2 regions of the Stenotrophomonas sp. GW821-FHT09E08 genome follow, and region 2 is predicted to be linked to the other one. Evidence: predicted binding sites of a transcription regulator. Region 2 holds the regulator's gene; the other holds the start of a gene.
The links. The regulator FliA, encoded in region 2, starts transcription of late flagellar genes. The targets are predictions, from matches to a motif close to TAAAGTTTNNCNNNCNNNGGCCGATAA.
Positions count from the first base shown of each region.

Region 1 (14,315 bases), on a different contig from region 2:
GGCGTTGCGCTGGGTGCTGGCTTCCATCTGCACGATGGTCTGGTTCACCTGCGCGATGCCTGCATGCTGGTCCTGCGACGCGCTGCGAATGCCGGCCAACAGCTCGGCCAGCTGCTGCACGCTGCCGACGATCTCGCCCATCGTGGTGCCAGCCTGTTCGGCCTGCTGGTTACCCTGGCCGACACGCGCCACCGAATCCTCGATCAACCCTTTGATCTGCTTGGCCGCCTCGGCGCTGCGCTGTGCCAGCAGGCGCACTTCGGCGGCCACTACAGCGAAGCTGCGACCCTGCTCTCCGGCGCGCGCCGCTTCCACCGCCGCGTTGAGCGCGAGGATGTTGGTCTGGAAGGCGATGCCATCGATCAGCTGGGTGATGTCACCGATGCGTCGAGACGCCTCGCTGATGCCATGCATGGTTGCCACCACTTGGCCGACCGCCTCACCGCCGCGCTGGGCCACTGCCGCCGCGCCCTGGACAAGTGCATCAGCGCGGCCTGCGGCATCGGCGTTGCGGCCGACCGTATCGGTCAATTCATGCATCGATGCTGCAGTCTCTTCCAGGTTGGCCGCCTGCTGCTCGGTGCGCTGTGACAGGTCGTGGTGACCGGCGACGATTTCGCCAACACCCGTATCGAGGCTGGACGTAGCCTGCTTGATGCGGGTGACGATGCGGCCCAGCTGCGCGACGGTGGTATTGGCATCGTCACGCATGCGCGCGAACACGCCCTGCAACTCACCTTCCATGCGCACGCTGAGATCGCCGCGTGCCAGTGCCGCCAGCAATGCCTGTAGATCGCCGAGATTGGTTTCGAAGGTCACCAGAAGCCGGTTGATGCTGGTCGACAGCGTACGCACGAAGCCTTGCTTGCCGTCCAGCGCAATACGTCCGTGCAGGTCACCGTGTGCGGCGGCATCGACCAGGGCTGCCACCTCGGTTTCCAGCAGGGTTTCCAGCGCGCGGCTGCGCCATTCCACCGCGACACCAAGGAAATGGCCCTCGTCGATGATGGCGTTGGCGATCAACTGGTAGCGCACGCCGGCGTGCCCGATCTCGCGCTCCTCGCGCTGGCGCACGCCGGCCAGGCTGGCCAGCGCCGGGTGCAGGCGCACCGCGTCACCGCCCACCAGGTCTTCGGCCTGCAGATCCAGCAGCTGCAGCAGCGCAGGGTTGGCATACGCCACCTGGCCTTCGGCATCGACCACCATCAAGCCGGTCTGTGCGCTGTCCAAGGCCTGTCGCACGCGGGTATTGCCGCGCGCTACCGCCCGCTCGGTTTCGATACGCGCGCGCAGGCGCTGCTGCATGTGGACCAGGCGCTGGGCCAGCTGGCCGATCTCGTCGTTGGCGTTGTACACACGCAGCATGGTGTCCAGGCGGTCTTCGGCAATGTCGCTGGCGAAGCGCAGGGTGTCCTGGATCGGCTGGCGTACCGCGCGCAGCACCAGTATCAGGCTGGTGATCAGCACACCGGCGACCAGCAGCAGGGTCACTGCGAACAGCACGCTCATGGTGCGTGCACCGGCCTGCTGGCGCGCCTGTGCCTTGCCCAGCGCGGCGACCTGGGCCTGCTGGAAGGCGCTCAGCGCCGGTGCGACGCTGGCCGCGGTGTCCAGCAGCGACTGTGCTTCCACATCCAGGCCAACGCGGGCGGCGGTATAGCCCAGCAACGCGACCTGATAGGCCTCCATGCCGTTGCGAAGGGCATCCTGCGCATCGGTCGGCAGGCCCACCAGCCCGAGATCGAATGGCAGTTTCTCTTCGCTCGCACGGTCGGCATGGGTGGAGTCGCCATCGAGCAGCAGCAGTGCTTCCTGTCGGCGCATCTTCTGCAGGGACAGCGCCAACGACGGCCGCTGCAGCGCATCCACCTGCGCCTGCAGGGTGTCAGCGGCCTGCTGCAGCTGCGCGGCAAGGCCGGCATCGCCACGACCCATCTCATCGACGCGTTCGAACAGGGCGGCCACACCCTGCGAGAACGCGCCGGCGGCTTCGGTCAGCGCCCGCAGCGCCTTGCGCCGTCCGGCGTCCATCGGCATCGCGCGAAGCGCCTGCAGATCGGCCTGCAGCGCCTTCTGCGTCGCCAGCAGCTGCGCGCGGTCGGCATCATCGAAACTGCGTGCATACTGGGTCTGCAGACGACGCGCCTCGGCCACCCGCGTGGCCAGGCTCGCGGCCAGATCGCTGCCGTGCTGGTAGCTGGCCTGGCTGCGCGCTGCCTGCGTGCTGGCATGGCCGGTCCACGCGTAGACGGCGGCAATCGCGATCAGGCCCAGGCCACAGACCCACAGGGTCGCCTTGAGCTTGTTGGCCACGCTGAGCCGGTGCGGCTGCAGCCACAGCAGCAGGCCGGGGGACGCCGAGCGCAACGCGGCAAGCCGCATGCGCAGGGACCGGAGGTGGGGGACAACGGCCGACATGACAGACTCCAGGCGGAAGGACGCACCTGTATCGGCTGGATATGGGGCAACTTTAGGTTTTTTTTGGTTCAGTCCCACCGGTTGCTGGCGGACGCGGCCTTTGTACCCGGCATAGGCGACGGGGGGATGACACCCGCGCACTGCTTGACCTCAACCCCGGTTGGGGGAACACAGTGGACCTCCCCCCCCCCCGACCGGTGGCCGCATGACGACGCTCGATGTCCCCCGCTACCTGCAGCGCCTGCAGTTGGATGCACCGCCACCGCCAACGCTGGCGGGCCTGGCCCTGCTGCAGCAGCGCCACAACGCACTGCTGCCATTCGAAACCCTCAGCTGCCTGCTGCGCGATGCAGTGCCGATCGACCTGGACAGCGTGCAGCGCAAACTGCTCGATGAACGTCGTGGCGGCTACTGCTTCGAACTCAACGGCGGCCTGCTGGCGCTGCTGCAGGCGCTGGGCTTCGATGCGCAGCCGCTGAGCGCGCGCGTTCTACTGGCGGCACGGGACGGCGAGCTCACGGCGCGCACCCACCTGCTGCTGCGCGTGCACGTGGACGGTGACGAATGGCTGGTGGACGCCGGCTTCGGCAGCCTGACCCCGACCGTACCTCTGCGCCTGCAGGGTGCGCAGCCGCAGGCAACGCCGCACGAACGCTATCTGCTGCAGCGGCTGCCCGGCGACGGAGACTTCGTGCTCTCCGCCGAGTCCAACGATGGTTGGCGGGCGATGTATCGCTTCGACCTGCAGTCACCGGCCCCGATCGACAACGTGGTGGGCAACTGGTACGTGTGCACCCATCCGGATTCGAGCTTCCCCGGCCAGCTGCGTGCGTCGCTGACCGGACCGGACTGGCGCCGCACCATTGGTAGCGGCAACTACACCGAGTACCGGCCCGGGCAGGCACCGGACAAGCGCCCGTTGCACGATGTCGGCGATGTGCGCGAGGTGCTGCAGCAGCACTTCGGCATGCAGCTGCCGAACGACCCGCGGCTGGACCCGGCGATCAGCGAATGGTTGCAGCGCTCGCGGGCCGCGACCCACTTGTAGCGTCGAGCCAGGCTCGACTGGTGCATTGACGGCGCGACCAACAGCAGCCGAGCATGGCTCGACTCTACAGAATCGCGCGCGCCTGCAACGCAATGCGGTTGCCTTCGCTGTCGCGGATCTCGGCCACGCGCCAGTCACCGGCATCAGCGGGGCCGAAACACAGTTCGGCTCCAACCTGCAAGGCTCGCTCGAGGCTGGCATCAAGGTCATCGACCCCGATGTAGATGCGCGCGCCCTGTTCTGACGGCCGGTAGTCCGCCCCCTGCACCAGCGCCATGCTGGCCCCTGCCGCTTCATCGCCGAACGGCAGGTAGGCCATCCGGCAATCGTGCAGCAGGATCGGTTCGTCCACCTGCACCTGCAACGACTGCTGGTAGAAGGTGATGGCACGGGCCAGGTCACTGGCTGGGATCTCGACATGCAGGATCGGATTCATCCGCGCAGGATAACCGGACGCTGACGCTGCCTGCGCAGCAGCACTGGCATGCTGGACACCCCCCCTGTTCCGCGGAGCCCTGCATGTCCCTGGCCGATCATCGAAGCACACTGGCACCGCGAGGCTTTCTGCGCGTAGCGATCAACCTGGGCAACCCAGTGCTGACGCAGGGTGATGCCCGTTCACCGCGTGGCCCTTCACTGGAGCTGGCCACAGCGATGGCGCAGCGGATGGGCGTGCAGGCCCGTTTCACCTGCCACGACGCTGCGGCGTCGGTGGTCGCCGCAGCGGCCGAAGATGCATGGGACCTGGCCTTCCTGGCCATCGATCCGGCGCGGGCCGACCGCATCGCCTTCAGTGCCCCATACGTGGAGATCGAAGGCACCTACCTGGTGCGCGAGGACAGCCCCTCGCAACAGGTGGCCGACCTGGACCGCGACGGACTGCGCATCGCGGTCGGCCGCGGTGCGGCCTACGACCTGTTTCTCAGCCGCGAACTGCGCCACGCCAGGATCGAGCGGGCAGAGACGTCGGCGGCGGCGATCACCCTGTTCGAGCAGCGGCGCCTGGATGCCGCCGCCGGCGTGCGCCAGCCGCTGGAAGCCTGGGCACAGATCCATCCTGGCCGCCGCGTGCTGGCTGACCGCTTCACCGCGATCCAGCAGGCGGTGGCAGCGCCGGCCTCCCGCCCGGCCGACGCGCTGAGGGCGTTGTTCGAGGAAGTGGAGGCGATCAAGGCCGGCCCGTTGCTGGCTGAGGCCTTCGCCCGTGCCGGGCAGGCGGTCACGCTGGTGCGATGATTGAAGAGCAGAAGCAGTCGAGCTTGGCTCGACTCTACAGAACGCCGGTACGGCTCACTGGAACAGATACTTCAGGCCGATCTGCGCACGACGGCCGTAGTACTCCACCTGCAGCGGGCGCTGCGGGCTGCCTTGGTAGTACTTCAACGGCTCGTTGGTGAGGTTGCTCAGCTCGGCGAACACCGTCCAGCGATCGAAGGTATAGGAAGCGCTGAAGTCGACCGAGGTGTTGGCGCCGTACCAGGCGTCGGTGACGCTGCTGTCGCCGTGCGCTTCGATGTAGGCACCCTTGTGATTGGTGGCCAGACGGGCAGCGAAGGCGCCGTCGTCGTAGTACACGGTGACGTTGTACAGGCGGTCGGCCTGGCCGGTTATCGGCACGTTGCCGTTACGAGCCGGAATGCGCATGCGCGAGTCCATCAGGGTCAGGTTGGCATTGATGCCCAAGTTGCTCCACAGGCCTGGCAGGAAATCGAAGCGGCGCACGAAGGCGAACTCTGCGCCCCACAGCTTGGCATCGTCACCATTCTCGGGCCGGTAGAAGGTGACGTTGGGGTTGCCGTTGAAGCTGCCGGTGCTGCTGCTCTGGAACACCGGATTACTGATGTTCTTGTAGAACACCCCGCCGGACAGCAGACCCAGCGGACCGGCATACCACTCGGCCATCAGGTCCAGGTTGTCCGAATAGGTCGGGTCCAGGTTGGCGTTGCCGGAGGTGAAGGTGCCATCGGCTTCCATGAACGAGCCACCCGGGTTGATGTCACCAAAGTTCGGGCGGGCGAAGCTGCGGGTCAGGCCCAGCCGCAGGTTGAGATCGCTGCGCGGTGAGAAACGCACGTTGAGCTGCGGCAGCGCCGAGGTGTAGCGCTTGCGGCCCAGGTTGGGCACCAGCGCGCTGCTGCCATCGGCGTCACGCTCCAGCACCAGACCGCGCACGTCGGTGGCGGTGCGTTCCAGGCGCACGCCGCCAACCACGTCCCAGCGCTCGTCCGGCTTCCAGGTGGCCATCGCATAGGTCGCGTACTGCTTCTCGGCCACGTCGAAGTTGCGACCCAGCGCCGCGCCGTTGGCCACCAGTGCCGAATCGCCCGGCACCAGCACCAGGTGCTGCTTGTTCTGCCGGTACCATTCGGCCAATGCCTGCACCGGTACCACCTGCGAGAAATCGCGGGCGTAGTCACGTCCATTGCCGACGTCGTAGCCACTGCGGTCCGGCTGGTCCATCAACGGGAAGTCAGCCAGGGTCGGTACCGGCCCGCCGGTGGCGGAGTTCCAGGCATAGAACTCGTCGGAGAAGCGCGCGCGGCGCTGCTTGTCGCGGTACTTGGCCCCCATCTTCCAGGTCAGCGTGTCGCTCGCGTCGAAACTGAAGTCCAGCTGCGCGACCGCCTTGTCCTTCTCATTGATCGCCACCCGATACAGCTCCACCGCGCTCAGCGACATCTTCCGCGGATCCATTGCGAAGCTCGGCGGCAGATGGGTTTCGGGGGTGTCGGCGGCAACGTTGCCGCCATCGAGGGTGTTGTACGAGTTGCGGCCCACACCACGGTCCTGCAGGCCCTGGTAGCCGACCTTGCCCTGGTTGAACTGGACCACGAAGTACGCGTTGTCGGCACAGGTGGGAATGCAGCCATAGCGGAAATCGTTCTCGGCACTGGCCAGCTTCCAGTCCACCTGGACCCGGCCGAAGGTGTGCTGGCCGCCGAATTCGAACGTCTTGAATTCGGTGATCAGCTCGTTGTGGATGTTCTGCAGCTCCACGCGGTCCTTGTCGAACCGGTAGCGGTGCTTGTAGTGGGTCTCATCGTCGCTCAACTCGCCATACTGGCCACGCACGTACAGGCGATGGCCATCGGCCGGAAGGAATTCCATGCCACCGTTGACGCCGCGCGTGGTGCGCTCGCCGGTGTAGTCGCGCAGCTCCAGCCGGTAGACGCCCAGGCCGTCGGCACTGCGGCGCGGCTCGAAGTTGTCGGTCGCCCACGGGCGCTTCCAGTAGGTACCGTTGATCAGGAACCCGAAGCGTCCATCGGCGCTGCGGTCGCCGTACAGCACGTTCGCGCTGGTGCCGGTGTCGACTGCCTTGTCGTTGTAGTTGCCGGCCACGCTGGCGGCAAACGTGCGCCGTGTCGGTGCGGTGCGGGTGACGAAGTTGACCTGGCCACCGATGGCGTCGCCTTCGCGGTCGGGCGTGAGCGTCTTGCTCACTTCGATGCGCTCGATCAGCTCGGTCGGGAAGAAATCGAATGCCGTGGCACGGCTGGTGGTTTCCTCTTCGGCGGTCGGCAGACGGTCACCGTTGAGGGTGGTTGAGTTCCACTGTGCCGGCAGGCCACGCACGGCAACGAAGCGGCCTTCGCCCTGGTCGCGTTCGATCGACACACCGGGAACCCGCTGCACGGCTTCGGCAGCGTTGTGGTCGGGCAGCTTGCCGATGCCGTCGGCACTGATCACGTTCATCAGATGGCTGGCTTCGCGCTGTGCATCCAGCGCCTGTTTCTCGCCACTGACGATGCTGCCGACCACGGTGACGGTGTCCAGGTCGACGGCGGAGGTGGTGGGCACGGTGTCGGTCGCGGCTGGCGTGGCGGCCTGGACGGCCAGCGGGGCATGCAGCAGGGCGAGCAGACCCAGGGTAAGCGGATGGCGCGAAGGCAGTGTGGACATGGCGATGGCGGCGGCAAGGGAAAGTGGGCCACTCCGGCGGGAGCGGCGATGGCGGCCACTTTCGATCAGTGCGGTGAAGCGCAGGCGGCATCCACTAGGCAGGTCGGGGCAGCTGTCTAGGTGTTCGCACCGCGGCGGCTACTGGGCCAGCAGGCGACGGCCGGCCACCCAGACCTCGGCCACGTAGTCCGGCGTGGACCCACGCACCCGCAGCAGGTCGGCGCGCAGGCCTTCGCCGATGCGACCGCGATCCTGCAGGCCCAGCGCCTGCGCCGGCGCATGGCTGACCGTGGCCACCGCACGTGGCAGGCTCCAGCCCAGCTGCGCGCACAGCACGCCCAGCGCCGGCAGCAGGCTGGCGGGCACATAGTCGGAGGACAGCACATCGAGGCAGCCGGCACGTGCCAGTTCCAGCGCCGCCACGTTGCCGGAATGCGAGCCGCCCAGCACCAGGTTGGGTGCGCCGGCGACGATTGTCAGACCGGCTGCACGTGCGGCGGCAGCGGCCTCCAGCGTGGTCGGGAACTCGCAGATGCGTGCACCACAGGCCACGGCTTCATCTACATCCGCAGCCACCGTGTCGTCGTGGCTGGCCAGGCACAGGCCGCGGCTGCGCCCCCACTGCAGCACCTGTTGCAGGTGTGCTTGACGATAGCGCGCCTGTTGCGCACGGCGTGCCTGCAGCAGCTTATCCAGGTAACCGGTCTCCGTGTCGGTCGGCAAACCGTAGTAGGCCGCATAGCGCTGCAGATTCCGGAACTGGCGCTGCCCCGGCGTGTGATCGGTCAGCGACAGAAGGCGCACCGCCGGATCATCCAGCAGTGGCTCCAGCAATGGCAGCAACCCGGAATACGGCAGCTCGGCACGCAGGTGCAGGTAGTGGTCGCTGCGCAGGCCGCCGGCGCGGTGCGCCTCAACCAGCGCCGCATGGGCGGCCTGCAAACTGCGCACGCGCACGCTGTCGGCTTCCACGTCGCCCACCGCCAAGGCATCGCAGGCCGTGGTGATGCCAGCAGCCAGCAACTGTGCATCGTGCGCCTGCACGGCCGCCGCGGCGGGAAACGCCACGCCCGGGCGCGGCACCAGGTGCTTCTCCAGATTGTCGGTATGCAGCTCCACAAACCCCGGCATCAGCCAGTCGCCGCCACAGTCTTCTGCGCCCGGCAGCCCCACCCGCCCCCGCCCCACCGCGCGGATACACGGCCCGTCCAGCACCACGTGGCCGTGCACGACCTCGTCGGCCAGCACCAGCTTCAGGTTGTCGAGAATGCGCTCGCCCATGGATTTCGCCGTCTGTGTCATGCCGTTGCAACCGCAACGCGTTGATATGCCCGCACGTGCAGTGCACCTGTCTAGTCCAGCAGCCGCAGATGGAGGTTTGATGACCATGACCGACCCGGCCTTGACGCCGCGCGATTCGGCGCTGCCGCTGTGGCAGCAGATCGAACAGGCGCTGCTGCGGCAGATCCGCGAACGCCAGCTGGTGGAAGGCGACCAGCTGCCCTCGGCGCAGGACCTGGCCACGCGCTTCGCAGTCAACCGCCATACCGTGCGGCGCGCGATCGAGGCGTTGGAGGAGCGCGGCTACATTCGCACCGAAACCGGCCGCGGCAGCTTCGTGCAGGAGCATCCGTACCACTACCCGATCAGCCGACGCACGCGTTTCGGCCGGGCCATGCATGACCTGAACGTAGAAAGCCACTACACCCTGATCGATACCCGGGTGCAGGTGCCCAGCCGCCAGGTAGCGCGCGCGCTCGGCCTGATCGCTGGCGAGCGCGTGCATCGGGTGGTGTACTCCAGCCAGGTGGAAGACCGTACTGTGGACCACAGCGAAGCCTATTTCCCGGCCACCCGCTTCCCGGGGCTGGGCGAGGTGTTCGCACGCACGCCATCGGTGACCCGCACGCTGGCCGCATTCGGGGTGACCGACTACCTGCGCCGGCACACCACGGTGATGGCGCGCCTGCCCGATGCCGAGGTCGCGCGCGTGCTCGGGCAATCGACGCGACGGCCGGTGCTGTGCGTGCATTCGCTGAATGTCGATCCACAGGGGCAAGCGGTGCAGTTCGGCATCACCTGCTTCGCCGGTGACTGGGTGCAGCTGATGGTCAGCAGCGACCTCTAGCGAAAGCGCGGCGGGCATTGCACCCGCCGCGTGCAGCGCCTCAGGCTGCGCGCCGCAGCGCCGTGTAGCGGCCGTCCACCAGCTCTTCGGCCAGACCGAAGCTGAGCGTCATGCCCAGACCACCGCCACCGATGGCGTTGACGATGGTCACGCCCGGTGCCGGCTCGGCGACGAATTCGCTGCTGCCATCCAGCAGCTTGGGATAGATGCCGTGCCAGGTCTGCGCAATGCGCGCGTCGGGTACCTGCATGAAACGGGACAGGTAATCGAGCACCTTCTGGTTGATGGCGTGCTCATCGAACGGATCGTGCGTATGTGCGTAGGCATGCGAATCACCAATGGTGATTTCACCCTGGCCGTTCTGCGCGGCCATCACGTGGATGCCGAGCTCGATCAGGTCGGCATGCTCGGCCTGGTAACGCGCCTGCAACGGCGCGACATCGGCGGCCTCGCGGAATCCGGCGTAGTGCACCAGCGACAGGCCGCCACAGAGGGCCGCACCCAGGCGGAACCCGGACGGCTGTGCGGCCAACCGCAGCATCTGCAGCTTGCAGCGGGTCAATGGTGCTGCCGCGTACCGCTCCGGATACAACTGCTCGAACTCCGGACCGCTGCAGACGAACACCTGATCCGCCTCGAACAGGCGGCTGCCGGACCACACCCGACCGCTCTCCACCGCCGTTGCCGGCGTGCGCCAATGGAACTGCACACCGTGCTGTTCATGCAGCACGTCCGGCAGCGCGCGGATCGCCTGGCGCGGATCGACCACCAGCTCATCGGCATTGAACAGCGCGCCGCGCAGCTCGCGCGCCACCAATGCCGGCGACTTCGCCAGCGCCGCATCCCGATCCAGCAGGCGGCATGGGCGCAGCTGCGCATTGGCCGTCGCATACTGCTGCAGCACGGCCCATTCGTCGTCGGCATGGGCCACATGCAACGAGCCACTGGGATCGTGCCAGAGGCCGGCCACGTCGATCAGCTCCTGCCAGATCTGCCGCGAGCGCAGCGCGCGCTCATACAGCGGTCCATTGGGCACGCCGATCGGCCAGACCATGCCGAAGTTGCGGATGGAGGCGCCGACAGCGCGTTCATGGCGCTCCAGCACGGTGACCTTGCAGCCACGCACGGCCAGCGCGCGGGCCACGGCCAGGCCGACGATGCCGGCACCGACCACGAGGGCGGTTGTGTTCTTCATGGGGGATGGACTCAGACGGAGGCGAGTGCTGGCATGCGGGCCAGGCGCAGCGCCTTGTGGTGGAAGTACAGCAGGGACAGCAGCAGGCAGGCACCGCCCAGCAACGACAGATGGATGACCGCACTGGAGAAAAAGCGCACCCACGACAGCTGCAGGCCAGAGAATTCGTGGCCAAGCAGGACCAGCACACTGCCCAGGTAGCCGAACGCATCGGCCAGGTACATCACGAAGCCGACGTTGCCAGCGACCTTGAAGGTGGCGATCAGGCGTTCGAAGAACACGCAGTTGAAGGGCACGTAGGCCAGGTACAGGCCGAAGCCCACCAGGCCCAGCCACGCCAGCGGATGCAGCATGCCTTCGCGGAACGCCAGCGTGCTCAGTCCTGCAGTGGCCAGGCCGATGAACATCAGCGCGTGCAACGCCATCAGGCCGTTGAGGTTGTTGCGGAACCAGGTCAGGCCGGCGGTCAGTGCCAGCACCGCGAACGCCACCGGCGTTTCGATGGCGGCGAACACGCCGGCGCTGCCACCGTAGCCCAGCTCGCGGAACAGCTCGGCTTCAAAGCTGTCGCGGAAATCGCGGACCACGGTCAGGCACACGTAGCACAGGATCATCAGCGCCAGCCCCGGCAGGAAGCGGCGCACGAAGGCGCGACGCTGCGCGCGGTCCATCGGTAGCCGCGGCGAGCGCTCACGCAGGTCGGCGGCATCCGGGGCGGGAATGCGTTCCAGCATGCGTACCGACACCAGCAGCAGCGGCAGGAACAGCAGGCCGCACAGGAACGGCATCCAGAACTCGCTAACGCCCTGCAGCAGCAGCCATTTTCCGACCGACTTCACCACGCCGGAGGCCATGATGAAACTGGAGGCAAGGATCGCGCCCATCGCTTCGGTGGTCCGTCGCCCTTCCAGGTAGCTGAACACCAGGCCCCACACCATGCCCAGCGGCAGGCCGTTGAGGAACAGGAACGGGATGTTCCACGGCGCCGGCACCAGCGCGAAGCCGAGCAGTGCCAACCAGGAAATGCCGATCAGGCCCAGCAGCAGGCTGGCGCGGCGCTCGGCGCGCAGTTCGCCGATCACCCGCACGCCGATGAACTTGCTGCACATGTAGCCCAGCACCTGCGCCACCACCAGCCACACCTTGTAGTCGGCGCCGAACAGATGCTGGTCATCGAACGATGCGGCGGCGAATGGCTTGCGAAAGGCATACATGCACGCATAGGTGGACAGCGCGGCACTGCCGGCGAACACCGTCAGCGCCAACCGATGCCCCTGCAGCCGAGCCCGCAGCGAGGGCCGGCTCATGCAGCGGCGACCGTGCCGGAACGTGCCAGGCCGAGCAGCGCCGGCAGGCGGTCGAGGTGGTCGATGATGTGATCCGGACCATGCGGCAGCAGTTCGGAACGGGTGAACGCACCGGTTGTGACCGCGATGTTCAGGCCGACGCCGGCATTGCGGCCTTCGTTGATGTCGACCTCGGTGTCGCCCACCTTCACTACAGCGGCGGCGTCATCCACATCGGTGCGCTGCATCAGCGCATGGATCATGTACGGCGCGGGGCGACCCATCGGGACCTCATCGCTGGCCACCAACGCATCGATGCGATCCTGCCAACCGAGCCGCTCGATGATCACCTCGGCAATGTCACGCGAGAAGCCGGTATCCAGGCCGATGCGGATGCCGTGCGCGCGCAGTGTTTCGAACAGTACCTCGGCACCCGGCAGCGGCGCGATGCCCGATGCATGGCGGTAGCACTCGAGCATGCGCGCCACGAAGTCGGCATGGATCGGCGCCACGTGCGGGTCGTCCACCGCAGTCCCCAACAGGCGGGCGATCGCCTGTGGCTTGGGGTAGCCCATCAACGGGCGCACGTGCTCTACGTCGATGGCGTGGCCGGCGGCGGCCATCGCTTCAACGAAGGCGCGGGCGACCAGTCCCGGGTCGGCAACGGTGGTTCCGGCGATATCAAGAACGGCGAGGCGGTAGCGCATGGCGGCAGGCGGTGTTGGGTGGAGGTGCCCAGCTTCGCCGCGGCCGGCCACGCCCTGATGACAGCAGCCGGACAGGCCGGTGCACCTGTCTAGCCGGGCGGCCCTTGCCCTGCCATGTGCCGCACGTGCTCGGCGGCCTGCGCATGCAGCCAGTCGCGGAAGGCAAGGAAGCCACGATGGCTGGCCGAGCGCTGCGGGTACACCAGCCAATGCGGCCACGCCGTCTTCAGGCGCTGGCTGGACAGCGCAACCAGCTGGCCGGATTCCAGCAGCAGGCGTGCCCGGGTCACCCGTCCGAGCGCCGCGCCCACGCCATCCAGCGCCGCGCGATGGTGCGCTTCCGAATCATCCAGCACCGCCACGAAGCGCGGCGGCGGGCTCTGCCCGCTCAAGGCGAACCACGCGCCCCACGCGCCGTCAGGATCACCCAGCAGTGGCCACTGGGTCAGCGGTACGCGGTCGATACCGCCCATGCGTTCAATCAGCGCCGGGCTGGCCATCGGCAGCAGCCACTCGTCAAACAATGGCTCCACCACCAGCCCGGGCCAGTGCCCGCTGCCCAGCCGCAGCGCCGCGTCGAACTGCCGCTGACGCTCGAAATCCACCAGGCGCTCACTCGACTGCAGGTTGATCTCGATCTGTGGGTGCTCAGCCACGAAGTGGCCCAGGCGCGGCACCAGCCAGGCCGACGCCATCGATGGCACCGCGCTGATCGTCAGCACGTGCTCGGCACGCGCGGCATAGGGCTGGAAGGCTTCGTTGATCGCATCCAGGTGCGGACCCACCTGGTCGAGCAGGCGCTGCCCCTCAAGGGTGAGGGTGACACCACGTGGCTGGCGGACCAGCAGCGGCTGCCCGAGCCGCTCTTCCAGCTGGCGCATCTGATGGCTGAGTGCACTGACGGTCAGGTTCATCGACGCCGCCGCGCGCGACAGGTTGCCAAGCCGGGCGGCAGCCACGAAACCCTGCAGGGCATGGAGGGGTGGGCGGGACATCAGGCTTGAATTCCTCTCAAGGCAAGCTTGCGGAAATGTCGCTTTTTCGCCTTCCATGCTGCCCGTATCGTGCAATCCACTCAAGTGGAGGTACGCACATGAACATCTTCAGCGGCCTGTTGTTCCTGCATGGCCATGTGACCAACGCCGAGCTGGCGCGGCAACTGGCCAGCCCTTCCCCGTCGCCGTCCCCGCCGCCCAGCAGCACTCCCGGTAGTGCCGGCCGCTGGCCGGCAGCGGCAAGATGCCCGGTCACCGAGGTTGCCGGCCAGCGGCAGGCACTACCCTAGCGCTGCAGTGCTTCCTGCACCGCCGCAGCCACGTCGGTGTTGTCGATGTAACTGCCGTCGTTCCAGCGCACATGCTGGCGGTAGCCCTCGTCGACGCCCCGCACGCGCTGGCCCAGCAGCTCCGACCCTGCCCCCTTGGCCCACAACGGCACCAGTGCATTGGAATGGTTGCCGGTGGGACGGAAGCTCATCCCCGGCATGCGTCCACGGCCGTTGTTGCGCACCGGCTCGAAGGCCACGCTCTGTGCATCCGGGCCCATCGGCATGCTGTTGTCGTGGTCGGTGGTGACGATCAGCAGGGTGCGTTCCCAGCCACCGTTGCGTTCGATCCACTCGATCACTGCT
Region 1 covers NZ_JBWKOO010000004.1:95,008-109,322, forward strand. The annotation lists gene AC07M7_RS07360 (methyl-accepting chemotaxis protein) at 1-2,418, opposite strand, end outside; gene AC07M7_RS07365 (arylamine N-acetyltransferase family protein) at 2,624-3,466, shown strand; gene AC07M7_RS07370 (VOC family protein) at 3,531-3,902, opposite strand; gene AC07M7_RS07375 (transporter substrate-binding domain-containing protein) at 3,986-4,702, shown strand; gene AC07M7_RS07380 (TonB-dependent receptor) at 4,757-7,369, opposite strand; gene AC07M7_RS07385 (alpha-D-ribose 1-methylphosphonate 5-triphosphate diphosphatase) at 7,508-8,650, opposite strand; gene phnF (phosphonate metabolism transcriptional regulator PhnF) at 8,751-9,497, shown strand; gene AC07M7_RS07395 (TIGR03364 family FAD-dependent oxidoreductase) at 9,538-10,692, opposite strand; gene AC07M7_RS07400 (DUF5690 family protein) at 10,704-11,999, opposite strand; gene AC07M7_RS07405 (HAD family hydrolase) at 11,996-12,685, opposite strand; gene AC07M7_RS07410 (LysR substrate-binding domain-containing protein) at 12,775-13,680, opposite strand; gene AC07M7_RS07415 (hypothetical protein) at 13,779-13,970, shown strand; gene AC07M7_RS07420 (alkaline phosphatase) at 13,967-14,315, opposite strand, start outside.
Region 1: a site for FliA is predicted at 2,447-2,473, ahead of AC07M7_RS07360 (methyl-accepting chemotaxis protein). Genes of this name have one in related genera too.

Region 2 (14,315 bases):
GCGTTCCGCCTGCGTGCGCAGCGCACCCGTGTCGGCGACCGGCTGGCAGCGGCGGGCCTGCTCGGGCTGGCCATCGTCGGCATGCACTACACCGGCATGGCCGCCGCACGCTTTCCGGAAGGCAGCATCTGCGGCGCAGCCGTCGGCGATGGACTACAGAGCGAATGGCTGGCCATGCTGGTGGTGATGCTCACCGTGGCGATCCTGGCCGTGGTGCTGGTGGTGTCCTGGCTGGACCAGCGGGTGGAGGCGCAGCTGCTGCGCCTGCGCAATTCCCTGTTGAGCACCTCGCTGACCGACGCGCAGCAGGAACTGACCCAGGCCGCACTGCACGACCCGCTCACACGCCTGCCCAACCGCCTGCTGCTGCAGCGTCGCATCGTCCAGGCACTGGCCGAGGCCGAACAGGGCGGCAGCCGTTTCGCTGTGATGTTCATGGACCTGGATGGCTTCAAGCAGGTCAACGATGCCTATGGCCACCAGGCCGGTGATGCACTGCTGGTGGCGGTGGCCGAACGCACGCGCCAACTGCTTCGGCCCAACGACATGCTGGCCCGTCTGGGCGGCGACGAGTTCGTATTGGTGGTGCGCATCGAGCACGACGAGGATCTTCCGACCCTGGCCCGGCGCATCCTGCAGGCGGTCGGCAGCGGGCCCCTGCTGCCGGACAACGAACTGCAGGTGACCGCCAGCATCGGCGTGGCGATCTGTCCCGACCACGCTGCCAGCGAGCGGCAGCTGATGGCCTTTGCGGATGCAGCGATGTACCAGGCCAAGGAATCCGGACGCAACGCCTTCGTGCTGTTCGCCGACTGGATGAATGACAGCGCCGAGCAACAGTTCAGATTGCTTGCCGACCTGCGCCGGGCAATCGGCAGCGAACAGCTGTTCCTCAATTACCAACCCAAGATCCGCGTGGCCACACAGAAAGTGGCCGGCGCCGAGGCACTGATCCGTTGGCGGCACTCGGAACATGGCCTGATCCCGCCGGATCGGTTCATCCGCCTGGCCGAGCGCAGCGGCGCGATCAATGAAATCGGCCGCTGGGCGCTGGACCAGGCCTGCCAGCAGTTGCGCCGCTGGCACGACGCCGGCCATGAAGGCTGGTCGATGTCGGTGAACCTGTCGCCGGTGCAGTTCAGCTCACCGCACCTGCTGCATGACGTGCGCGACGTCCTTGAGCGCTACAGCATCACCCCACGCTACCTGGTGCTGGAGATCACCGAGAGCACCGTGATGCGCGATACCGATACCAGCCTGCGCCTGCTGCAGGCGCTGTCGGCACTGGGCGTGGGCATCTCCATCGATGACTTCGGCACCGGCTATTCCAGCCTGCTGTACCTGAAGCGGCTGCCAGCCACCGAGATCAAGATCGACCACGCCTTCGTGCGCGATCTGGAGCACAGCGCCGAGGATGTGGTGATCGTCTCGGCGATCGTGGCGCTGGGCCATGCGCTGGACATGGACATCGTGGCCGAAGGCGTGGAAACCGCCGCCCAGCGCGCCTACCTGGAACGGCTGGGCTGCGATTACCTGCAGGGCTACCTGCTCGGTCGCCCGGTCGATGCCGCCCGCTTCATGCAACTGCACGACCTGCCCCGGCCTCGTGTGGAACTGGCACAGAGCCCGCCGCCCAGCGGCAACGCGCCCCTGTAGCCGAGCCCGCACCCGGCTCCCCCCCGGGCATGACCCGGCGCTGCCGGTGCCTGCTCTGGTAGGTGCCAACCTTGGTTGGCACATGAACCCGTCACGGCACGGTTCTTGCTCGCACCCCGGCATCTCCTGCCGCAGTGCCCGTGATGTCCGAAGACGAATCCGCCGGCGAAAAGACCGAACAACCCACCGAAAAACGCCTGCGCGATGCCCGTGAACAGGGCAACCTGCCGCGCTCGCGCGAACTCGGCACCGCCGCCGTGTTCGGCGCCGGCGTACTGGCGGTGATGGCCATGAGCGGCTCGATCGGCCGCGGCGCCAGCGCCTGGATGAAGCATGCGCTCAGCCCCGAACAGAGCCTGCGGCAGAACCCGAAGGAACTGTTCGGCCACTTCGGCGACCTGCTGCTGCAGTTCATGCTGGTGATCGCGCCGCTGGTGCTGGTCTGCCTGCTGGCCAGCTTCGTCGCGCCACTGGTGATGGGTGGCCTGCGCTGGTCGCAGAAGGCGATGCTGCCGGACATCAACCGCATGAACCCGATCAGCGGGCTCAAGCGCCTGTACGGCCCGGAGGCCATCGCCGAGTTCACCAAGTCGCTGTTGCGCGTGGCCTTTGTCGGCGTTGCCGCCGGGCTGGTGGTATGGACCGGCTTCGACACCCTGCGCGGTCTGATCCACCACCCGCTGGAGACCGCCATCACCGACGGCCTTGGCTTCACCCTGCGCCTGCTGCTGGCAACCGCCGGCGCGATGCTGGTGCTGGCGGCCATCGACGCCCCGTACCAGCGCTGGAACTGGATGCGCAAGCTGAAGATGACCCGCGAAGAGCTGCGCCGCGAAATGAAGGAAAGCGAGGGCAGCCCGGAGGTGAAGGGCCGCATCCGCCAGCTGCAGCAGCAGATGGCCAACCGCCGGATGATGGAGGCGGTACCCACTGCCGACGTGGTGGTGGTCAATCCGACCCACTATGCGGTGGCCCTGAAGTACGAGGGCGGCGCCATGAACGCCCCCAAAGTGGTCGCCCTGGGCGTGGACGAGACCGCCCTGCGCATCCGTGAAGTGGCCGATGGCAACAAGGTCGCCATCGTCTCGGCGCCGCCTTTGGCACGCGCCTTGTATCGGGAAGGCCAACTCGGAAAGGAAATCCCCGTGAGACTGTATTCGGCCGTGGCCCAGGTCCTGTCCTACGTCTACCAGCTGCGCGCCTGGCGCACTGGCCCGATGCCGGACAGCCCGCACATCCAGGTGGATGAATTCGGCAAGGGAGGCCGCCCGTGAGCGCCCAGCCCTCCCCCGGCTTCAACACCCGCCGCGCCCTGGAGATGATCCGCCAGGGCCTTGGCGCGCCACTGATCGTGCTGGCACTGCTGGCCATGGTCGTGGTGCCGCTGGCCGCACCGGTGCTCGATGCGCTGTTCACCTTCAACATCGCCATCTCGCTGATGGTGCTGCTGGCGGTGGTCTATGTGAAGCGCCCGCTGGACTTCACCATCTTCCCGATCGTGCTGCTGGTCACCACCATGCTGCGGCTGGCCCTGAACGTGGCCTCCACCCGCGTGATCCTGCTCAACGGCCAGAACGGCCACGACGCGGCCGGCAAGGTCATTGCCGCCTTCGGCGAGTTCGTGATCGGTGGCAACTACGCAGTCGGCATCGTGGTGTTCGCGATCCTGACCATCATCAACTTCGTGGTCATCACCAAGGGTGCCGGCCGCGTCTCGGAAGTGACCGCGCGCTTCATCCTCGACGCCATGCCCGGCAAGCAGATGGCGATCGACGCCGACCTCAACGCCGGTTTGCTGACGCGTGAAGAAGCCAAGCTGCGCCGCGAGGAAGTGCGCGAGGAAGCCGACTTCTACGGTGCGATGGACGGTGCCAGCAAGTTCATCCGTGGTGATGCCATCGCCGGCATCCTGATCCTGTTCATCAACATGCTGGGCGGCCTGGCCGTGGGCGTGCTGCAGCATGGCATGCCTTTCGGCGATGCCGCTGCCACCTATACCCTGCTGTCCATCGGCGACGGCCTGGTGGCGCAGCTGCCGGCCCTGCTGGTCTCCAGTGCGGTGGCGATGCTGGTCACCCGTGCCTCGCGCTCGCAGGACATGGCCCAGGCGATGAGCGGCCAGGTGTTCGGCCAGTACCGCGCGCTTGCGATCACCGCCGGCATCCTCGGTGTGGTCGGCCTGGTGCCGGGCATGCCCAACGTCGCTTTCCTGACGCTGGCCGCGATCCTGGGTTTCATCGCCTGGAAGCTGTACCGCAAGAGCAAGCTGCCGGCTGCCGATGCCTCCGCCGGCAACAGTGACGCCGCCGCACTCACTGCGCTGGGCCGTCCGGCCGCACCCGCGCCCACCGCCGAACTGAGCTGGGACGAGCTGCGCCCGGTCGATCCGCTGGGCCTGGAGGTCGGCTACCGCCTGATCCCGCTGGTGGACAGCAACCAGGGCGGCGAACTGATGGCGCGGATCAAGGGCGTGCGCCGCAAGCTGACCCAGGATGTCGGCTTCCTGATTCCGTCGGTGCACATCCGCGACAACCTGGAACTGCCGGCCAATGGCTACCGCGTGCTGGTGCACGGCGTGCCGGTGGCCACCGCCGAGATCCATCCGGACCGCGAGCTGGCACTGGACCCGGGCAGCGCGCTCGGTGCGCTGGAAGGTATCGCCGGCAAGGACCCCGCCTTCGGCCTGGACGCGACCTGGATCCAGCCGCACCAGCGCGCCCAGGCCGAGACGCTCGGCTACACCGTGGTCGATCCGGCCACCGTGGTCGCTACCCACCTCTCGCACCTGATCCGCGAACACGCGCCGGAACTGCTCGGCCACGAAGAAGTGCAGCACCTGCTGGCCAACCTGGCCAAGAGTGCGCCCAAGCTCGTCGAAGATCTGACGCCGAAGGCACTGCCGCTGTCGGCGGTGGTACGGGTGCTGCAGAACCTGCTGGTCGAGCGCATTCCGATCCGCCAGCTGCGCAAGATCGCCGAAGCGCTGGTCGAACACGCGCCCAGCAGCCAGGACCCGGCCGTGCTGACTGCCGCCGTGCGCACCGCACTGGGCCGCTTCATCGTGCAGGAGATCGCCGGAATGTCGGCCGAGCTGCCGGTGTTCACGCTCAACCCACAATTGGAACGTGTCTTGCAGGAGTCCACGCAGGGCAACGGCGCCGCGCTGGAACCCGGACTCGCTGAGCGACTGCACCAGAGCCTGGCCGAATGTGTCAGCAAGCAGGAAGCCCGCAACGAGCCCGCGGTCGTGCTGGTACCCGGCCCGGTGCGCGCCGCGCTGGCCCGCCTGGTCCGCCACAGCGTTCCGTCGCTGTCGGTCCTGGCCTACAGCGAGGTGCCGGAGGACAAGCGCCTGAAGCTGGTCGGAACGATCAGCTGACGCCGCCCTCCGATGCGCCAGAAAACAGACACCACTTTCGAACCAACGCAACAGACAGATACCAAGGGGAACCCGCACCGTGCAGACCACCGACCACCCGAGTTCTCCGACCGCCACCCCGCCGTCTTCGTCCCGTGACCACAGCATGAAAATCAAACGATTCGTTGCCGCCGACATGCGCTCGGCCATGAACCTGGTGCGCAAGGAACATGGTCCTGACGCCGTGATCCTGTCCAACCGCCGGATCGAGGAAGGCATCGAGATCGTTGCCGCCGCCAACTACGACGAGAGCGCCGTGCAGCGTGCACTGGAAGCCTCGCGTCGTGACATCGCCCCGCCGCCGGCACCAAAGCCGCGCAATGCCGCCGACGCGGTGATCGCTGCAGTGACCCGTCGCCGCAGTGCCACCCCGGCACCGGAACCGGTGGCTGCGACCACCTCGGCCGTTGCCGCGCTGGCCCGCGCCGCCGTTGGTGCCACCGGCCGCACCCTGGACAGCGCCGACGAGATCGTGCCGACCCGCGGCAGCACCGGCTTCGCCGCCACCCTGGCGCGTGCTGCCGTCAACGAACCGGCGCGTGCGGAACAGGCCTTCGGCCCGTTCGCAGACGCCGTCGCCGGCGCTGTCGCTGCACCCGCCGTGATCATCCCGGCCAACCGTGCGCGCTTCCAGATCGATCCGCCGCATGCCGAGCATCAGCAAAGCCCGGCCCCGGCCGTGGCGGTGCAGCCGCCGCCGCTGCCGCTGCCGGCCAGCGTTGTGGCCGACGCGCAGTCGCAGACCTTCGCCGACGAACCGTCGATGGCGGACGCAACCATCGACACCGCCCCGGAACCGACCCTTGCACCAGCCCCGGTGCTGACCGTGGTCGCCCAGGACGATGCCGAGATCCGACAGCTGCGCCAGGAAGTGGCCGGCATGCGCCAGGTGATCGAGCGCGAGATGAACCGCTTCACCGACGAGCGCCTGCGTGGCTGCCCGGTGCGCGCCACTGCACTGGACCTGATGGACGAGTACGGCTTCGACGCCGGCCTGGCCCGCGACGTGGCCATGCAGATCCCGCTGGAGACCGATGCGCACCGCGGCCGCGGCCTGATGCTCGGGCTGATCTCGCGCAAGCTGCCGATCGCCCCGGTCGACCCGCTGGAGGAAGGCGGCGTGATCGCTCTCGTCGGCCCGACCGGCGCCGGCAAGACCACCACCATCGCCAAGCTGGCCTCGCGCTTCGCCGAGAAGCACGCCCCGCGTGACGTGGCCCTGGTCACCACCGACACCACCCGCATCGGTGCGCGTGAGCAGCTGTACGGCTACGGCCGCCAGCTCGGCATCGCGGTGCACGAGGCCAACAGCGGCACCGACCTGGACCAGCTGCTGGAACGCTTGAAGGACTACAAGCTGGTACTGATCGACACCGCCGGCCTGGGCCCGCGCGACCGCGCCCTGGCCGCCCAGCTGCAGTGGCTGCGTGCCGCCCGCCAGGTACGCACCCTGCTGGTGCTGCCGGCCAACACCAGCTTCGGCGACATGGACGAGGTGGTCCGCCGCTTCGGCGCGGCCAACCTGCAGGGCCTGGTGCTGAGCAAGCTGGACGAGACCGGCCGCTTCGGCAACGCCCTGTCGGTGGCCGTGGACCACGCCCTGCCGATCACCTGGGTGACCGACGGCCAGGACGTTCCGGAGGACCTGCACCGGGCCAGTGCAGCCAATCTCGTACTTCGCCTTGAAGATTTGCGCCGCGCGGCCGATATGCCCTGCAACCCGGAGTTGAACCATGCCGTCGCGTGAGTACGCCAAGCTGACCAAGACCTTCCCGCTGTCGGCCACCCGCAGCGAGCCGCTCGGCCCTGTGCGCACCATTGCGGTCACTGGCGGCAAGGGCGGCGTGGGCAAGACGAATGTGTCCGCCAACCTGGCCGTGGCGCTGGCCGGCATGGGCAAGCGCACGCTGCTGCTGGACGCCGACCTCGGCCTGGCCAACATCGACGTGATCCTGGGACTGAACCCCACCTTTACCCTGGCCGACTTGGTCGCCGGCCGCTGCTCGCTGGATGACGTCATCGTCGAAGGCCCGAACGGCGTGCTGGTGGTCCCGGCCGCGTCCGGCCGCCGCCACATGGCCGAGCTGGCCCCGGCCGAGCACGTCGGCCTGGTCAACGTGTTCTCCGAGCTGGAACGCGAGCTGGACATCATGGTGGTGGACACCGCCGCCGGCATCAACGATGGCGTACTGACCTTCTGCCAGGCCGCACAGGACACCGTGGTGGTGGTCTGTGACGAGCCGGCCTCGATCACCGACGCCTACGCACTGATCAAGGTGCTGTCGCGCGAGCGTGGCGTGGACCGCGTCCAGGTGGTGGCCAACATGGTGCGCGACCCCAACGAGGGCCGCGTGCTGTACGAAAAGCTGACCCGTGTCTGCGAGAAGTTCCTCGCCGATGTCTCGCTGAACTACCTCGGCTGCGTTCCGCAGGACGATTGGCTGCGCCTGTCGGTGCAGCGCCAGCAGCCGGTGGTGAAGGCCTATCCGTCCAGCCCGGCCGCGCTGGCGATCACCGAGATCGCGCGCCGTACCGCGCGCTGGCAGGCGCCGACCGAACCGCGTGGCGGCGTCGAATTCTTCCTCGAACGCATCCTCAAGCAGCGTGGGGTGACGGCATGAAAGGCGCAGCCCAGTACAGGGAAGTGCAGCGCTCGGCGGCGAACGAAGTCATCGCCCAGCATTCGGACCTGGTGCGGCGCATCGCCCACCATCTGGCTGCGCGCCTACCCGCCAGCGTCGAGGTCGATGACCTGATCCAGGCCGGCATGATGGGCCTGATCGAAGCCTCGCGCAGCTACGACGCCGACCAGGGCGCCTCGTTCGAGACCTATGCGTCGATCCGCATCCGCGGCTCGATGATCGACGAGATCCGCCGTGGCGACTGGGTGCCCCGCTCAGTGCACCGCCGCGCTCGTGATGCCGCCGCCACCATCCGCCGCCTGGAGCAGAGCAGCGGCCGCGCCGCCAGCGCCACCGAAGTGGCCGCGGCGATGGAAATGCCGCTGCCCGAATACCTGCGGCTGATGGAAGACGCCGCACGTGGCCAGGTGCTGAGCCTGGAGTCGCGCATCGAAGACCAGGGCGAGCTGGACACCGTCACCCAGGGCGGCCCGACCCCGCAGCAGGTACTGGAACGCGGCGAGTTCGGCCGCGAGCTGGGCAAGGCGATCGGCCACCTGCCCGAGCGCGAGCAGCTGGTGCTGTCGCTCTACTACGAGCAGGAGCTGAACCTGAAGGAGATCGGCGCGGTGCTTGGCGTAAGTGAATCGCGGGTCTGCCAGATCCACGGCCAGGCAGTGCTGCGCCTGCGTGGTCGACTGAAGATTTTCGAGGCGGCGGACGCCGGCCTCGAAGAATGAACATGCCCGAGGCGGCTGCCCCCGGCCGCCCGGACTGAACAACAAAGGAACTCTGCTTTGAACAAGAACATGCGCATCCTGATCGTCGACGACTTCTCGACCATGCGTCGGATCGTCAAGAACCTGCTGGGCGATCTGGGCTTCACCAATACCGCCGAAGCCGAGGACGGGCATGCCGCGCTGTCGCTGCTGCAGAGCCAGCCGTTCGATTTCGTGGTCACCGACTGGAACATGCCGGTGATGACCGGCATCGAACTGCTCAAGGCGATCCGCGCCGATGCCAAGCTGAAGACACTGCCGGTGCTGATGGTGACGGCCGAAGCCAAGCGCGAGCAGATCATCGAAGCCGCCCAGAGCGGCGTGAACGGCTACATCATCAAGCCGTTCACCGCGCAGACCCTGGAAGAGAAGCTCGGCAAGATCTTCGAACGCCTGGCGGCCAGCGCCTGATGGATACCACGGTCGACAGGAACGCCCTCGCCCTGCGCCTTCAGGAAGCCCTGGACGCACTCGAGTCCGGTGACGAAGCCGCGTGGCGGCAGCGCATCGACGGGCTGGTCGCACTGCGCACGCAGCCGATGATGAGCGGCCTTTCGCGGCTGGCCCGCGAGCTGGGACAGGCGCTGGGTGAGCTGCCGACCGTGCCTGACGAAGCCGGCGAACTGGACGACGCCTGCGCGCGCCTGGACCACGTGGTGGCGATGACCGAACAGGCCACCCACCGCACCCTGGACCTGGCCGAGGAATGCCGCAGCCTGACCGAACAGCTGCGCGCCGAAGGCCTGCAGCCTGGCCAGGACGCGCAGCTCGAGCGCATCCGCCATAACCTGACCGAGATCGCTCTGACCCAGAGCTACCAGGACCTGACCGGGCAGATCATCCGTCGCGTGGTCGGCATCGTGCGCCGCGTGCACGAAGGCTTCGGCGCACTCGGCCTGCCGCCGGAACAGCATCGCTCCGACCCGGAACTGGCCGGGCCGGCACTGAAGGGACTGGACCGCCACGCGGTCTCGCAGAACGACGCCGACGACCTGTTGTCGGATCTGGGGCTGTAAGCATGAGCGCGGTATCCGACGACATCACTGCCGATTTCATCATCGAGGCGCAGGAAATCCTGGATCGCCTGGGCGAACAGCTGGTGTCGCTGGAGCAGGCACCCCAGGACGGCGACCAGCTCAATGCGGTGTTCCGCGGCTACCACACGCTGAAGGGTGGCGCCGGCTTCCTTGGCGTGACGGCCATGGTTGAACTGTGCCACGCCGCCGAAGAAGCCCTCGGCGCCGCGCGCGCCGGCCAGGCGGTGCTGCAGGCCCACCATTTCGATGCCGCCCAGCAATCGCTGGATTACCTGCAGTCGATGCTGGATGCAGTGTCCTCGGGTACCGAACCGGGCTACGCGCCCCCCGAGCTGATCGCGCAGTTCGATGTACACGGTGGCGCCACCGCCCCGGCGGCCGCCGCTGCGCCCGCCACCGGTGGCAGTGACCTGATCACCGACGATGAGTTCGAGGCCCTGCTCGACCAGCTGCACGGCGGCAATGCCCCGACCGCGGTCGCACCGGCGAAGAAGGCCGACGACGGCCTGATCAGCGAAGACGAGTTCGAAGCCCTGCTCGACCAGCTGCACGGTGGCGCCGCACCCGGCACCAAACCGGTCGCCGCGGTGCCGGCGGCACCGCCCGCGCCACGCCCAGCCGCACCCGCACCCGCACCGGCGGCCAAGCCGCCCGCCAAGCCACTGGCCGAAGCCGAGCACACCGTGCGCGTGGATACCAAGCGCCTGGATGCGATCGTCAACCTGATCGGCGAACTGGTGCTGTCACGCAATCGCTTGAAGACCCTGCGTGCGCGCCTGCGCGACGAGGAGCTGGACCGTGCGGTATCCACGCTGGACATCGCCACCGCACGCCTGCAGTCGGCGGTGATGCGTACCCGCATGCAGCCGGTGGGCAAGGTGTTCTCGCGCTTCCCCAAGGTCGCCCGCGACGTTGCCCGCTCGCTGAAGAAGGAAGTGGACCTTGAGCTGATCGGCGCCGAGACCGAGCTCGACCGCAACCTGGTCGAAGCCCTGGCCGACCCGCTGGTGCATCTGGTCCGCAACGCCATCGACCATGGCGTGGAAACGCCCGAGCTGCGTGAAGCCCAGGGCAAGCCTCGGATGGGCCACGTGCGCCTGTCGGCCCAGCAGGAAGGCGACTACGTCAGCATCGAAGTACAGGACGATGGCGCCGGCATCGATCCGGAAAAGCTGCGCGCGAAGGCACGCGAGAAGGGCCTGATCGATCCGGAAGCCGCTGCCCGCCTGAGCAGCGAGGAATGCCTGCACCTGGTGTTCCTGCCCGGCTTCTCGACCAAGCAGCAGGTCACGGATATCTCCGGCCGTGGTGTCGGCATGGACGTGGTGCAGTCGCGCATCCGCGAACTGAGCGGCCAGATCCAGATCCAGTCGGAACTGGGCCGCGGCAGTCGCTTCCTGATCCGCGTGCCGCTGACCCTGGCGATCCTGCCGACCCTGCTGGTGCAGGCCGGCGAGGACGTCTACGCCTTGCCGCTGGCACGCGTGATGGAAGTGCTGCACGCCCCGCGCACCTCGCTGGGCTGGTTCGATGGACGTGCCGTGCTCGACCGCCGCTCGCATACCCTGGCGCTGGTCGATCTTCGCCAGTGGCTGGATGTGACGCCGGCCGCCTCGCCGCTGCTGACCATCGTCGTGCTGCAGGCCGGTGAAGCCCGGTTCGGCCTGGTCGTGGACCAGGTGCGAGGGCGCGAGGAAGTGGTCATCAAACCCTTGCCCAAGGCGCTGCGTGGCCTGGCTGGTTATGCCGGTGCAACCTTGATCGGCGATGGTCGCATGGCCCTGATCCTGGACGTGGACGGACTGCGCTGAAGCCCGGCGGGCCATGCCCGGCGACCCGAAAACTGTGACTACCGTCTGTACACGACCTCCCGGTGTCTCAAGTCCCATTCACACAAGCCGATACCGGACCCATGGATAGACTCAGCCTCATTGGACTCTTTCTCGCCCTGGCCTCGCTGGTCGGCGGCAGCATCCTCAAGGGCGCCGGCCTGGCGTCGCTGTGGTCGCCTGCCGCGTTCGTGATCGTCATCGTCGGTACCGTCGCCGCGATCCTGCTGCACACCTCGCCGGCCGTGTTCAAGCACGCCTTCAAGATCGTGCGCTGGGTCGTGCGACCGCCGCACAGCGACCGCCGCGAACTGATCCAGCAGATTGTCGAATGGAGCAACATCGCACGCCGCCAGGGCCTGCTTGGCCTGGAAGCACAGGTGGAAGCACAGCAGGACCCGTTCCTGCGCAAGGGACTGCAGCTGCTGGTGGACGGCGTCGAGCCCGAATCAATCCGGCACATGCTGGAAATCGAACTGGGAAGCCAGGAGCACCAGGACCAGGCCGGCGCCAAGGTCTTCGAGGCGATGGGCATCTATGCGCCCACGCTGGGCATCATCGGCGCCGTGCTCGGCCTGATCGCGGTGATGAAGAATCTCGCCGACCCGAGCAAGCTCGGCCATGGCATCGCCGCCGCGTTCACCGCCACCATCTACGGCATCGCCTCGGCCAACCTGCTGTTCCTGCCGATCGCCGCCAAGCTCAAGAGTGTGATCTCGCACAACACCCGTGATCGCGAAATGGTCATCGAAGGCCTGATTTCGATCGCCCAGGGCGAGAACCCGCGCAACATCGAAACCAACCTCTCCGGCTTCCTGCACTGACATGGCCCGCCGCAAGCACCACGAAGAGCACGCCAACCATGAAGCATGGGCAATCCCCTATGCCGACCTGATGACGCTGCTGCTCGCCTTCTTCGTGGTCATGTACGCGATCTCCTCGGTCAACGAGGGCAAGTACCGGATCATGGCCGACGCGCTCACCGATGCCTTCGGTGGCGCGCCGCGCACCATCAATCCGGTGCAGGTCGGCAACAAGCAGGTGCAGGGCGGCGGCTGGGACAGTCCCTCAGTGATCAAGTCCGGCACCAAGATCGGGCCCTCGGCGCCTGCGCCGTCGCACGACCCGACGCTGCTGCCATCGATGGCCTCGCAGATGCGCATGCCCGTGTCGGTGCACAACCAGGAACAGATCGCGCGCGCCGAGCGCCAGCTCAGCAGCATCGCCGACCGTCTGACCGCCGCGCTGGCGCCGCTGATCGACCGCGGCATGATCAGCGTGCGTCGCACCGAGCTGTGGATCGAAGTCGAGATCAACAGCGACATCCTGTTCCCGACCGGCTCGGCCGCGCTGGACGTGCACGCGCGGCAGACCCTGGCCAGCCTGGCCGACGTACTGCGCGATGTACCCAACAGCGTGCGCGTGGAAGGCCATACCGACAACGTGCCGATCGCCACCGCCACCTTCCCGTCCAACTGGGAACTGTCCGCCGGTCGCGCTGCCAGCGTGGTGCACCTGTTCGCCGACCAGGGCGTGCAGCCCTCGCGACTGGCGATGGTCGGCTACGGCCAGTTCCGCCCGCGCGAAGAAAACGACAGCGCGCAGGGTCGCAACCGCAACCGCCGGGTGATGGTCATCATCCTGGCCGATACCACCCACGCAATCGATCCGCTGGGCCAGCGCCTGAACGCCGCAACCGGCGGTGCCAACAGCACCGACACCGAACAAGCCGCCGCAACTCCGGCTACCGCCCCCACCTCCCCCATCGCACCGGTGAAGTTGCCGCCGGTGCCGGCTGGCAGCCGTGTCGGCGCCGCCGTTCCCCCGGCAATGAAGGAGTAAACCGATGCGCATCTGGGCAGTCGCCAACCAGAAGGGCGGAGTCGGCAAGACCACTACCACCCTCGCCCTCGGCCGTGGCCTGGCTGCAATGGGCCACCGCGTGCTGCTGATCGACCTCGATCCGCATGCCTCGCTCAGCCGTGCCTTCGGCGTACCGGTGGATCCACCGCCGGCCGGCGTGCTGGAACTGTTCGGTGCGCCGCCGGTCGATCTGTCCAGCCTGTGCCACGCCAGCAGCATCCACGGCCTGGACTACGTCTGTGCGCAGTCGGCGCTGGCCACGCTGGAGCGGCGCAGCGCCAACCAGCCCGGCCTCGGCCTGGCTCTGCAGAACGCGCTTGCCCGCCATCAGGGACAGCACGACTACATCCTGCTGGACTGCGCGCCGACCCTCGGCCTGCTGATGATCAATGCACTGGCTGCGGCCGACCGCCTGATCATCCCGACCCAGGCCGAACCGCTGGCGCTGCATGGACTGGACGGCATGGTCCGCACCGGCGAGATGGTCGAGCGTTCGCGCCGCCGGCCGTTGCCGATCTCGATCCTGCCAACCCTGTTCGATCGCCGCACCCGCGCCGGCAACGAGTCGCTGCGCACCATGCAGGACCGTCATGGCACACGCGTATGGGAAGACGCGATTCCGATCGACACTCGCATCAGCAATGCCGCCGGCCTGACCCTGCCGAGCGTCGGCGAGGACTACCCGGGCCGCGGCCTGGCTGCGTACCGTCGCGCCCTCAACTGGATCCTCGGCGAGGATGCCCGCGCCCTGGAGCAGGCCGCATGAACAGCACCGGCGTACTGGACGACTATCTGGACGAGCTGTTGGGCGAGGCGATCGCTGTGGCGCCACCCGTCGCGCCGCCGGGTAATGCCGGGGCACGCCCAGCGAGCACAGCGGCACCGGAACGCGAACCGACCTGGGATGACCTGCCAGCCGAAGTGATCTACGAAACTGAAGCCGTCACCGTTGCCCCTGCCGTGGACGACGCCGCGCTGGAAGCCGCCTTCGAGGCCGCCTCTGCACCGGGTAGCGCCGGGCCACGCCCTGCGAGCGCAGCGGAACCGGAGCGCGAGCCCACCTGGGACGACCTGCCGGCCGAAGTGATCTACGAGACCGAAGCCGTCGCCGC
Region 2 covers NZ_JBWKOO010000008.1:115,820-130,134, forward strand. The annotation lists gene AC07M7_RS12310 (putative bifunctional diguanylate cyclase/phosphodiesterase) at 1-1,656, shown strand, start outside; gene flhB (flagellar biosynthesis protein FlhB) at 1,800-2,930, shown strand; gene flhA (flagellar biosynthesis protein FlhA) at 2,975-5,035, shown strand; gene flhF (flagellar biosynthesis GTPase FlhF) at 5,181-6,821, shown strand; gene AC07M7_RS12330 (MinD/ParA family ATP-binding protein) at 6,808-7,695, shown strand; gene AC07M7_RS12335 (RNA polymerase sigma factor FliA) at 7,692-8,435, shown strand; gene cheY (chemotaxis response regulator CheY) at 8,493-8,885, shown strand; gene AC07M7_RS12345 (protein phosphatase CheZ) at 8,885-9,490, shown strand; gene AC07M7_RS12350 (chemotaxis protein CheA) at 9,493-11,322, shown strand; gene AC07M7_RS12355 (flagellar motor protein) at 11,424-12,164, shown strand; gene motD (flagellar motor protein MotD) at 12,166-13,182, shown strand; gene AC07M7_RS12365 (ParA family protein) at 13,187-13,969, shown strand; gene AC07M7_RS12370 (chemotaxis protein CheW) at 13,966-14,315, shown strand, end outside.